One region of the Phytobacter cepae genome, then DNA from elsewhere that is predicted to be linked to it. Evidence: predicted binding sites of a transcription regulator. Region 1 holds the regulator's gene; each other region holds the start of a gene.
The links. Region 1 encodes CRP, which controls carbon source genes, mostly activating them, when cyclic AMP is high. Its sites were predicted from a motif close to ATGTGANNNNNNTCACAT; they were not measured.
Positions count from the first base shown of each region.

Region 1 (4,214 bases):
ACTGGTATGGTCTGAATTACACGAAAGCGTCAACATTATGCCGCGTGCTCAATTTCATGATTAACAACGCGTAAAGCGAAAACATCGCAAACGTCTGGAGTCGCTATGTCTGCTAAACATCCGGTTATTGCTGTAACAGGCTCCAGCGGTGCGGGAACCACCACCACCAGCCTTGCCTTTCGTAAAATTTTCGCCCAATTGAATTTGCACGCCGCTGAAGTGGAAGGCGACAGCTTTCACCGGTATACACGCCCTGAAATGGACATGGCTATCCGCAAGGCGCGCGATTCAGGTCGCCACATCAGCTACTTTGGCCCGGAGGCTAACGACTTCAGCCTGCTGGAGCAGACGTTTGTCGATTATGGCCATACCGGCACCGGCCAGGCGAGAAAATATCTTCATACCTACGACGAAGCGGTGCCATGGAATCAGGTGCCAGGAACCTTTACCCCCTGGCAACCGCTGCCGGAACCGACGGATGTGCTGTTTTACGAAGGCCTGCACGGCGGGGTGGTGACGCCGCAGCATGATGTGGCGCGCCATGTGGACCTGCTGGTCGGCGTGGTACCGATTGTGAATCTGGAGTGGATGCAGAAGCTGGTTCGCGACACCGGCGAACGCGGTCATTCCCGTGAAGCGGTGATGGACTCCGTGGTACGTTCAATGGAGGATTACATCAACTTCATTACGCCGCAGTTTTCCCGCACGCACATCAACTTTCAGCGCGTTCCCACCGTGGATACATCGAACCCCTTTGCCGCCAAAGTCATTCCATCGCTGGATGAAAGCTTTGTCGTCATTCATTTCCGTAATCTTGAAGGGATTGATTACCCCTGGCTACTGGCAATGCTGCAGGGTTCTTTTATTTCTCACATGAATACAATCGTGGTGCCGGGAGGCAAAATGGGGCTGGCGATGGAGCTCATCATGACACCGCTGGTTGAACGGTTGATGGAAGGCAAGAAGATTGAGTGATATCAGTCCCCTCTCCCCGTGGGAGAGGGTCAGGGTGAGGGCATCAGACCGCACAATGCCCTAAACCCGTCAGCCTTCGATCACTTCAAACGAATGCGTGATATTCGCCGCTTTCTCCAGCATCAACGCGACTGAGCAATACTTCTCGGCAGAGAGATCCACCGCACGGGATACGGCCGCCTCCTTCAGTGCCTTACCCGTCACGATAAAGTGCAGATTGATGTGGGTGAACAGGCGCGGCGCCTCTTCCCGGCGCTCAGAAGTGAGCTTTACTTCGCAATCCGTCACGTCATGACGGCCTTTCTGCAATATAGAGACAACATCAATCGCGCTGCACCCGCCTGCGGCCATCAGCACCATTTCCATCGGGCTTGGCGCTTTATCGCCCGAATTACCGTCCATCAGAATCTGGTGCCCGGAGGCAGATTCACCAAGGAACGTTAAACCTTCGACCCATTTCACACGAGCATGCATTTTATTCACTCCGGCAATGTCACTTTCTCTACAGATTACGCGCACATAAGAAAACTCGCAATGGAAGGCGACCTGCGTCAAGCTGAAGCGAGACACCAGGAGACAGGCGGCAAAACCTATGCTAAAACAGTCTGAATGCTACAGTGATACATTGATGTAATGCATGTACGCAGAGGACATCACATCTTAGAGCCCGCAGACATGTCTGACGGCGCACTTCCCAGGTATCGGGAAGACAGATTGCAACCCCAGTCACAGGGCGCAGATCCTGAGACTGGAGCCAGCTTATAACAGAGGATAACCGCGCATGGTGCTTGGCAAACCGCAAACAGACCCGACTCTCGAATGGTTCTTGTCTCATTGCCATATTCATAAGTACCCGTCGAAGAGCACGCTGATTCACCAGGGTGAAAAAGCGGAAACGTTGTACTACATCGTAAAAGGCTCAGTGGCTGTGCTCATCAAGGATGAAGAAGGGAAAGAGATGATCCTCTCTTACCTTAACCAGGGCGATTTTATTGGTGAACTGGGTCTGTTCGAAGAAGGTCAGGAGCGCAGTGCCTGGGTACGCGCCAAGACCGCTTGTGAAGTGGCCGAAATTTCCTACAAAAAATTCCGTCAGTTGATCCAGGTAAACCCGGATATTCTGATGCGCTTGTCCTCGCAGATGGCACGCCGCCTGCAGGTCACCTCGGAAAAAGTCGGCAACCTCGCCTTCCTCGATGTGACAGGCCGTATTGCTCAGACGTTACTGAATCTGGCGAAACAACCCGACGCAATGACCCACCCGGACGGTATGCAAATTAAAATAACCCGTCAGGAAATTGGTCAGATCGTGGGCTGTTCTCGTGAAACCGTTGGCCGCATCCTGAAGATGCTGGAAGATCAGAACCTGATCTCCGCTCACGGTAAAACTATTGTCGTGTACGGAACACGTTAATCTCTGAGCGGCGCATTGCTTCTGGCAGTGCGCCGTTTTTGTTTGCCTCATGTGGCGCAGGCTGATTTACCACCCCGAAATCAACTATGCACTGCGACAAACGCTGGTGTTATGCCTGCCTGTGACCGTTGGCCTGATTGCCGGTCGACTGGATTTAGGTCTGCTCTTCTCGTTAGTTCCCGCTTGTTGCAACATAGCTGGTCTCGACACACTGCATAAACGCTTCTTCAAGCGCGTGATCATTGGCGGTTCGCTCTTTGCTGGCAGCAGCCTCGCGGTGCAATTCCTGCTTTTCGAAAACGTTCCTCTGCCGCTCATTCTTACCCTGCTGGCGCTGACGCTGGGCGTCACGGCGGAAATCAGTGCGCTGCACGGCAGGTTGCTTCCCGCCTCGCTGATTGCCGCCATCTTCACGCTGAGTCTTGCGGGAAATATGCCGGTCTGGGAGCCGCTGCTGATCTACAGTCTTGGCACGCTATGGTATGGCGCCTTCAACGCCTTTTGGTTCTGGCTGTGGCGAGAGCAGCCGCTGCGCGAGTCATTAAGCCTGCTGTATCGTCAGCTCGCTGATTATTGCGAGGCCAAATACAGCCTGCTGACTCAGCATGCGGACCCGGAAAAAGCCCTCCCCCCACTGCTGGCACGTCAGCAAAAAGCAGTGGACATGATTAGCCAGTGTTACCAGCAACTGCATATGCTGGCGGCTAATCAGAACAGTGATTACAAAAGATTAAGGCGGGTTTTTCAGGTGGCGCTGGACCTACAGGAGCATATCTCCGTCAGCCTGCATCAGCCGCAGGAGGTGCAGGAACTGGTAGAGCGTAGCCATGCCGAAGAGGTCATTCGCTGGAACGCGCAAACCGTGGCGGCGCGGCTCCGGGTCATTGCGGATGACATCCTCTATCATCGCTATCCACAGCGCTTCAATATGGACAAGCAGATCAGCGCGCTGGAGAAAATCGCCCGTCAGCATCCGGACAACCCGGTAGGCCAGTTCTGCGCCTGGCACTTCAGCCAGATTGCCCGCGTGCTGCGCACCCAACGTCCGCTCTATATTCGCGATCTTATGGCCGAAAAGCAGCGACGATTGCCGCTGATTCCGGCACTCAAAAGCTATCTCTCGTTTAAATCCGCTGCGTTAAGAAACGCCGCGCGGGTAAGCGTCATGCTGAGTATTGCCAGCCTGATGGGCAGCGCGCTACATCTGCCGAAACCCTACTGGATAATGATGACGGTGATGTTTGTCACCCAGAACGGCTACGGAGCAACGCGGGTACGCATTCTGCACCGGGCGGCGGGGACCATGGCGGGGCTTATTATCGCCGGCGCCACGCTGCACTACCACGTGCCGGAAGGCTACACGCTGGCCACTATGCTGATTGTCACGCTGGTCAGTTACCTTATCATTCGCAAAAGCTACGGTTGGGCCATGGTGGGCTTTACCCTGACGGCGGTATATACGCTCCAGCTGCTGACGCTGAATGGCGATCAATTCATCGTGGCCCGGCTTATCGACACGCTGATCGGCTGCCTGATTGCCTTCGGCGGCGTCGTCTGGCTCTGGCCGCAGTGGCAAAGTGGTCTATTGCGCCGTAATGCTCATGATGCGCTGGAAACCTATCAGGATGCCATCCAACTTATTCTCAGCAACGACCCGCAGGCCACTCCGCTCGCATACCAGCGCATGCGTGTGAACCAGGCACACAATGCGCTATTCAACTCGCTTAATCAGGCGATGCAGGAGCCCGGCTTCGATACACGCTATCTGTCAGACATGAAATTGTGGGTTACCCACAGTCAGTTTATCGTTGAGCACATTAACGCA
Region 1 covers NZ_CM135107.1:459,463-463,676, reverse strand. The annotation lists gene ACUY4Q_RS02120 (YheU family protein) at 1-64, shown strand, start outside; gene ACUY4Q_RS02115 (phosphoribulokinase) at 106-975, shown strand; gene ACUY4Q_RS02110 (OsmC family protein) at 1,045-1,449, opposite strand; gene crp (cAMP-activated global transcriptional regulator CRP) at 1,757-2,389, shown strand; gene ACUY4Q_RS02100 (YccS/YhfK family putative transporter) at 2,439-4,214, shown strand, end outside.

Region 2 (4,214 bases), 1.4 Mb from region 1:
ATAACCGGCCTGGTTCACGACGATTTGCTGAACGGTCTCAAAGGGGTTGAAGTTGAACTCTTGTGGCACCAGGCCAAGCTGGCGTTTGGCATTGACGACATCTTTTTCAAGGTCGTAACCAAAGACACTGACCCGACCAGAAGTTTTATTCACCAGCGAACTGATGATGCCGATAGTGGTGGATTTGCCCGCGCCGTTAGGCCCCAGGAGGGCATAAAAATCACCCGCTTCTACTTTAAGATCAATACCCCGCAGCGCATGGACGCCGCCCGGATAGGTTTTTTTAAGCTGCTCAAGCTCCAGTGCAATGGTCATGAATTTTCACTTACCTTTTTTTTACACTCGAATGTGTGGTTTAAAAAAAAATGGAGTTGACCTATATTAGCGCAACGCACTTCTTTAGTTACAGGTCGTTAACTTCCATGAAAGACATAGATACACTCATCAGCAACAATGCACTATGGTCAAAAATGCTGGTGGAAGAGGATCCAGGATTCTTCGAAACGTTGGCGCAGGCACAAAAGCCGCGCTTTCTATGGATTGGATGTTCTGACAGTCGCGTTCCTGCCGAGCGTCTCACTGGTCTGGAACCAGGTGAACTTTTTGTACACCGAAATGTTGCAAACCTGGTCATTCACACCGACCTTAACTGCCTCTCCGTTGTGCAGTACGCGGTCGACGTACTGGAAGTTGAGCATATCATCATTTGTGGCCACTACGGCTGCGGCGGTGTGCAGGCTGCGGTAGAAAACCCGGAACTGGGGCTGATTAACAACTGGCTGCTGCACATTCGTGATATCTGGTTCAAACACAGCGCACTGCTCGATGAAATGCCGGAGGAGCGTCGTCTGGATACGCTTTGCGAGCTGAACGTCATGGAACAGGTTTATAACCTCGGCCACTCGACGATTATGCAGTCAGCCTGGAAGCGTGGTCAGAAAGTGGCGATTCACGGCTGGGCGTACGGTATTCACGATGGTTTGTTGCGTGACCTGGAAGTGACAGCAACCGACCGCAGCGTGCTCGAACAGCGTTATCGCCAGGGTTTGTCAAACCTCAGCAAGAAACACATCAATCACAAGTAATGCTTTCAAGCCGGTATTATGCCGGCCTGTAAAACGAAGCCGGGTTAATCCCGGCTTTTTTGTGCTTATTCGTCCAGCATCACCACTTTGCCGACATACGGCAGGTGACGGTAGCGCTGAGCGTAGTCAATGCCATACCCCACCACAAATTCATCAGGAATGGAGAAGCCGATATACTCCACTTCTACCTGTACTTCACGGCGTGAAGGCTTATCAAGCAGCGTACAGATGGAGAGCGATTTCGGCTCACGCAGGCTCAGAATTTCACGCACTTTCGAGAGCGTGTTACCCGAGTCGATAATATCCTCGACGATCAGAACGTCTTTACCACGAATATCCTCATCCAGGTCTTTGAGGATTTTCACATCGCGGGTGGTGGACATGCCGCTGCCGTAGCTGGAAGCGGTCATAAAATCGACTTCATGAGGGACCTGCACTTCACGGCACAGGTCGGCCATGAACATGAACGAACCGCGCAGCAGGCCTACCAGCACCATTTCGCTGCCGCTGTCCTGGTAATGTTCGGTGATTTGACGACCCAGTTCCGCGATACGCGCTTTGATCTCGGCTTCCGGGATCATCACTTCAACAGTATGTTTCATTTTTAACTAACCATATGATTTAAAAAACAAATCAATCAATAACGGCACCAGAGTTCCGGTTATTGAAGCGCAAGGCGTGCAGTATACCAGCAAACGCATTTCTGATGTTTATCTGTCGATAAAGCTCAATTTGTGATGACGATCACACTTGTTAAATCCTATACTTAGTTGCTACTAAAACATTAATGAATTTGGTGAGTAACTTTCTATGGCAGAAACAAAACCGCAACAGTCAGGGCTCCTGGTGACCCTGACGTCGTTGTTCGCCGCACTATGCGGGCTTTATTTACTCATTGGTGGGGTCTGGCTTGTCTCCATCGGTGGTTCCTGGTACTACCCTATTGCAGGGGTGGTGATGCTTGGCGTGACCGCGCTGTTATGGAAGCGTAAGCGCTCTGCATTGTGGCTCTATGCTGCATTCCTGCTGGCCACCATGATTTGGGGCGTATGGGAGGTCGGCTTTGACTTCTGGGCGCTGACGCCACGCAGCGATATCCTGGTCTTCTTCGGCATCTGGCTGATCTTGCCTTTTGTCTGGCGTCGACTGTTTATTCCTTCAGGCGGCGCCGTTGCCGCGCTGCTGGTTGCGCTGTTAATCAGCGGCGGAATGCTGACCTGGGCTGGTTTTAACGATCCCCAGGAAGTCAAAGGCACGCTGAGCGCAGACTCAACGCCTGCGGCAGCGATTTCGCAGGTGGCTGATGGCGACTGGCCGGCCTATGGTCGTAATCAGGAAGGCCAGCGCTATTCCCCGCTCAAGCAAATTAACGCCGATAACGTCAAAAATCTGAAGGAAGCCTGGGTGTTCCGCACCGGTGACCTGAAGCTGCCGACCGATCCGGGTGAACTGACCAACGAAGTGACGCCAATTAAAGTGGGCGACACCCTTTACCTGTGTACCGCACACCAGCGCTTGTTTGCCCTGGATGCGTCGACCGGTAAGGAGAAGTGGCATTTCGACCCACAGTTGAATGCTAATCAGTCCTTCCAGCATGTTACCTGCCGTGGCGTTTCTTACCATGAAGCACGTGCTGAAAATGCCAGCCCGGATGTCGTTGCAGACTGCCCGCGCCGTATCATGCTGCCGGTCAACGATGGTCGTCTGTTTGCTCTGAATGCCGAAACGGGCAAGCCGTGCGAAACCTTTGCCAACAAAGGTATTCTGAATCTGCAGACCAACATGCCGGATACCACGCCGGGTCTGTATGAGCCGACCTCGCCGCCGATTATCACCGATAAAGTGATCGTGATTGCCGGTTCAGTCACCGATAACTTCTCTACGCGCGAAACCTCCGGGGTTATCCGTGGTTTTGACGTTAACACCGGTAAATTGCTGTGGGCCTTCGACCCGGGCGCGAAAGATCCTAACGCGATTCCATCGGACGAACACACCTTCACCTTTAACTCACCTAACTCCTGGGCACCGGCCGCGTATGACGCGAAACTGGATCTGGTTTATCTGCCGATGGGCGTTACGACACCCGATATCTGGGGAGGTAACCGCACACCTGAGCAGGAACGTTATGCCAGCTCCATCGTGGCGCTGAATGCGACCACCGGTAAATTGTCCTGGAGTTATCAGACCGTTCACCACGATCTGTGGGATATGGATATGCCGTCTCAGCCGACGCTGGCGGATATCACCGTTAACGGCAAAACCGTCCCCGTGATTTACGCCCCTGCGAAGACCGGTAACATCTTCGTGCTGGATCGTACTAACGGTAAACTGGTTGTTCCGGCACCGGAAAAACCGGTTCCACAGGGTGCAGCCAAAGGCGATTACGTCACCAAAACCCAGCCATTCTCTGATCTCAGCTTCCGTCCGAAGAAAGATCTGAGCGGTGCGGATATGTGGGGCGCCACCATGTTCGACCAGCTGGTGTGCCGCGTGATGTTCCACCAATTGCGCTATGAAGGCATCTTTACGCCGCCATCAGAGCAAGGCACGCTGGTCTTCCCGGGTAACCTGGGGATGTTCGAATGGGGCGGCATTTCCGTTGACCCGAATCGTCAGGTTGCGATTGCTAACCCAATGGCCCTGCCGTTTGTTTCGAAATTGATTCCGCGTGGTCCGGGTAACCCAATGGAGCAGCCGAAGGACGCTAAAGGCAGCGGTACCGAATCCGGTATTCAGCCGCAGTACGGTGTGCCGTTTGGCGTGACGCTGAATCCGTTCCTCTCTCCGTTCGGTCTGCCGTGTAAACAGCCAGCATGGGGTTATATTTCTGCCCTGGATCTGAAAACCAACCAGGTAGTGTGGAAAAAACGTATTGGTACACCGCAGGACAGCATGCCATTCCCGATGCCAGTTCCGGTGCCGTTCAATATGGGTATGCCGATGCTGGGCGGCCCGATCTCCACCGCCGGTAACGTGCTGTTTATTGCCGCAACCGCAGATAACTACCTGCGCGCGTACAATATGAGCAATGGCGAAAAACTGTGGCAGGGCCGTCTGCCTGCGGGTGGTCAGGCAACGCCGATGACCTATGAAGTGAATGGCAAGCAGTACGTTGTCATCTCCGCCGGC
Region 2 covers NZ_CM135107.1:4,255,550-4,259,763, forward strand. The annotation lists gene ACUY4Q_RS20015 (ABC transporter ATP-binding protein) at 1-315, opposite strand, end outside; gene can (carbonate dehydratase) at 423-1,085, shown strand; gene hpt (hypoxanthine phosphoribosyltransferase) at 1,151-1,687, opposite strand; gene ACUY4Q_RS20030 (glucose/quinate/shikimate family membrane-bound PQQ-dependent dehydrogenase) at 1,896-4,214, shown strand, end outside.
Region 2: the regulator CRP is predicted to act here: its motif matches at 1,818-1,835, upstream of hpt (hypoxanthine phosphoribosyltransferase).

Region 3 (4,214 bases), 1.1 Mb from region 1:
AGCCGCACCGCTTTGGTAGCACCCTTGGGCATTACGGTGTGGGCTATGGCCCTTACGTGCAGTTACCGTTCTACGGTAGCTTCACGCTGCGTGAAGATGGCGGCGATATGGCAGATACGCTCTATCCGGTACTCTCGTGGCTGACCTGGCCGCTGTCCGTGGGTAAATGGACGGTTCAGGGGATTGAGTCACGCGCGCAATTGCTGGACTCTGATGGACTGCTGCGTCAGTCTTCCGACCCGTACATTCTGGTGCGTGAAGCCTACTTCCAGCGCCACGACTTCATTGCGAACGGTGGCAAGCTCAAACCGGACGAAAACCCGAACGCGAAAGCCATTGAAGGCGATTTGAAAGATATCGACTCTGAATAAGTAAATGCAGAGCAATAAAAAAGGTGAGCACATTATCTGGCTCACCTTTTTTTATGCCTGACAAAAATCAGAACGCGTAGTTAAAGTTCGCACCATACAGCCATGCGCGACCTTCAGATTTGAAGGTATACGGGCCTTCGGTGAATTCCACTTTCTGACCGTGCATATAAGAGACGCCCAGGTCTACAGAGGCATCTTTGTTGAAGGCGTAAGTGGTACCGGCGCTCAGCCAGAAACGGTCCTGATCCGGAATGGAGATAGAACGTTTTTCTGCCGGAACCGGACTGTCATCGAAGGCAATACCGGAACGGAAGGTCCAGTTGTCATCCATATAGTAGGTGGTACCCAGCGCAATACGGTAAGAGTCTTTAAAGCCTTCGTCTTTCTTGAACAGCGTTTGACCGTTGCTGTTGGTGGCTTTGAGCTCCTGGAACTGACTCCAACTGGTGTACGCCAGGCTGTAGTGAATTGCCCACTGTGGCGCGACGCGGTTATAACCGGACACTTCCCACATCTCAGGCAGGTTCAGCGTCAGCGCACCTCCGGTGGTTTGACCGCCGGTGCCGTATGGCAGACCCAGACCCAGCGCGGCGTTGATCGGGTTCAGCGTCGCCGGCAGGTTGCTCTTATAATCGCCGTCGAAATCAACTTTGATCTCAGACCGGTAGGTCAGGCTGTAGCGGTTGTTTTTATCCAGCTCATAGAGGATACCGGCGTTCCAGCCGAAGCCCCACTCATCACCTTTCAGGTAAGCGATTTGGGTATCACGGCTGATACCGCCTGCCTGTGCACCAATGGCTGCGGCCTGAGCCGGGGAGATCTGGCCGGCGCGCACCAGTGCCGGGATATTGGCACCGATGATTTGTGGCAGGTCGCCTGCGTAACGCTCCAGCTTCGCTTTAGCGTATACGGCATCAAAGCCCAGACCGAAGCTCCAGTGATTATCCAGGCGATAAGCACCGCTCAGGTTCAGGTTCAGCGTTTCGAGGTCGGTTTTACCGCCCATCGAGCCTGCTGCGTAGCTGTCATTGAACTCTGTCGCCAGACCGTAGTTAGAGGTCAGTGATGCCCCCCAACCAAATTGATCGTTAATAGGCGCAACGAAATGCAGGTTAGGTACCCACGCTGTTGGCGCAATATTGTCCTGGCTGGCGTTGTTGCCAATCACCGAACGACCGGTCACGTTAACATCAGGATCAACGAAAATAGCACCGCCCGAGAAGGTCGGACGATCAAACATCATGATCAACGCAGGGTTACGGCTAACGTTGCCTGCATCATCAGCAATAGCACCTTCGCCTGAATAAGCACGGCCAAGGCCAGAAGAAGAAAATTCGTTGAGCTGAAAGCCTGCTGACCAGGCTTGGGAAGAGACGATTGCCACTGCAACAGCGAGAGCAGACTTGGTAAACAGGGTTTTCTGGCTCATGACCAAAACCTCATCAATTATATTTATTTAAACTATGTTACATGGCGTAACAGGGGCGCAAGTGTAGGGTCTGCGGTACATCTTACAAATCAGACCAGTGGCGAGAGTATAGGTCTGACCAGCGTAAATGTTGCAAGCTTGTATATATGTTTTTTCAAATGTGATCATCGAAACGGGATCTGCGTGGCAAAATTGCGGCCAGGGGCACTAAGCGGATCGGACGAAAATTGTTTTAGATCATTTTTAAGTGTGATATCGGTCACTTGAAGGCTTTCTGCAGATTATCAACTGGAGAGGGACCCGGTCAGGGGGGTAAAATATGCGCAACGTTATCTGGCACCTTGGGTGCGAATTCAGAGGAAATCACAATGAGTAAATGCAGTGCTGATGAAACCCCGGTTTGCTGCTGTATGGATGTTGGTACCATCATGGACAACTCCGACTGCACCGCCTCCTATAGCCGCGTGTTTGCCAACCGTGCCGAAGCGGAAGAAACCCTGGCGGCCCTGACGGCAAAAGCACGGGGTGTGGAATCTGAGCCTTGCCAGATCACCGCCACCTGGACGGAAGAGGCGCAGGGCGTCCGTCTGGATATCGACTTCGTCTTTGCCTGCGAAGCGGAAACCCTGATTTTCCAGCTGGGTCTGCGTTAATTCTTGCTTTTCGCTCCCGCACTCTGCGGGGGCGTTATTCTCAATAATCTCTGTGGCTTAGCTCTCAATTTTCCTCCCCTCTGATTGGCTAAATGTAAAAAAATAGTTAAGACTGTTATCAGGTCAGACCACTTTATGGGTCATGCTGTTAACAGGGGAGTGTTATGAGTCAGGCATTACCGCTTGTCACCCGCCAGGGGGACCGCATCGCTATTGTCAGTGGATTGCGCACACCGTTTGCTCGTCAGGCGACGGCCTTCCACGGTGTCCCGGCCATTGAGCTTGGCAAAATGGTGGTGGGGGAGCTTCTCGCCCGCAGTGAAATTCCACCTGAGGTTATTGAACAACTGGTGTTTGGCCAGGTGGTTCAGATGCCTGAAGCCCCCAATATTGCCCGTGAAATTGTGCTGGGAACCGGTATGAGCATCCATACCGATGCCTACAGCGTCAGCCGCGCCTGTGCTACCAGCTTCCAGGCGGTTGCTAATGTGGCGGAAAGCCTGATGGCCGGTACCATCAGAGCCGGTATTGCCGGTGGGGCAGACTCCTCTTCCGTCCTGCCGATTGGCGTCAGTAAAAAACTCGCCCGTACCCTGGTGGATGCCAATAAAGCCCGTACCCTGGGGCAAAAACTCAAACTTTTCTCGCGCCTGCGTTTACACGATTTGCTCCCCGTGCCGCCGGCGGTAGCGGAATATTCCACCGGGCTGCGTATGGGCGACACCGCTGAACAGATGGCAAAAAGTTACGGCATTACCCGTGAGGAACAAGATGCGCTGGCGCACCGTTCCCATCAGTTCGCCGCTCAGGCTTGGGCTGAAGGCAAGCTGCAAGACGAGGTGATGACCGCCTACGCGCCGCCTTATCGCGAACCCCTCGTGCAGGACAATAACGTGCGTCAGAACTCCAGCCTGGCGGACTACGCAAAGCTGCGTCCGGCTTTTGATCGTAAGCACGGCACCGTGACCGCCGCCAACAGCACGCCGCTCACCGACGGTGCGGCGGCGGTTATCCTGATGACCGAATCCCGCGCCCGCGAGCTTGGGCTTAAACCGCTCGGCTATCTGCGCAGCTATGCGTTTACCGCCATTGACGTTCAGCAGGACATGTTGCTGGGGCCGGCCTGGGCCACGCCGCTGGCCCTTGACCGTGCCGGGCTGACGCTTGCGGATCTCACGCTCTTTGATATGCACGAAGCCTTTGCCTCGCAGACCCTGACTAACCTGAAGCTGATGGCAAGCGATCGTTTTGCCCGCGATGTGCTGGGACGCGCGCAGGCCACGGGCGACGTGGACGACAGCAAATTTAATGTGCTTGGGGGCTCTATCGCCTACGGCCACCCCTTTGCTGCCACGGGTGCACGAATGATCACGCAAACCCTGAATGAACTTCGTCGATGCGGCGGGGGATTTGGTCTGGTCACCGCCTGTGCGGCGGGGGGACTGGGTGCGGCCATGGTTCTGGAGGCTGAATAATGGAAATGATATCGGCATTTACCCTGACCGTACGCCCGGATTTTGTGGCTGTTGTGACCATCAACGTGCCTGATGAGAAAATGAACACGCTTAAGGCCGAATTTGGCACTCAGGTTCGGGCGATCCTTAAGCAAATTCGCGACAACAAAAGCTTGCGCGGCGTGGTGTTTATCTCAGGAAAACCCGACAATTTTATTGCCGGAGCAGACATCAACATGATTGACCGCTGCCAGAGCGCCAAAGAAGCAGAGGATCTGGCGCGGCAGGGGCAGCAGGTCATGGCAGA
Region 3 covers NZ_CM135107.1:1,590,351-1,594,564, forward strand. The annotation lists gene mlaA (phospholipid-binding lipoprotein MlaA) at 1-371, shown strand, start outside; gene fadL (long-chain fatty acid transporter FadL) at 439-1,800, opposite strand; gene ACUY4Q_RS07400 (YfcZ/YiiS family protein) at 2,169-2,453, shown strand; gene fadI (acetyl-CoA C-acyltransferase FadI) at 2,618-3,928, shown strand; gene fadJ (fatty acid oxidation complex subunit alpha FadJ) at 3,928-4,214, shown strand, end outside.
Region 3: the regulator CRP is predicted to act here: its motif matches at 2,048-2,065, upstream of ACUY4Q_RS07400 (YfcZ/YiiS family protein).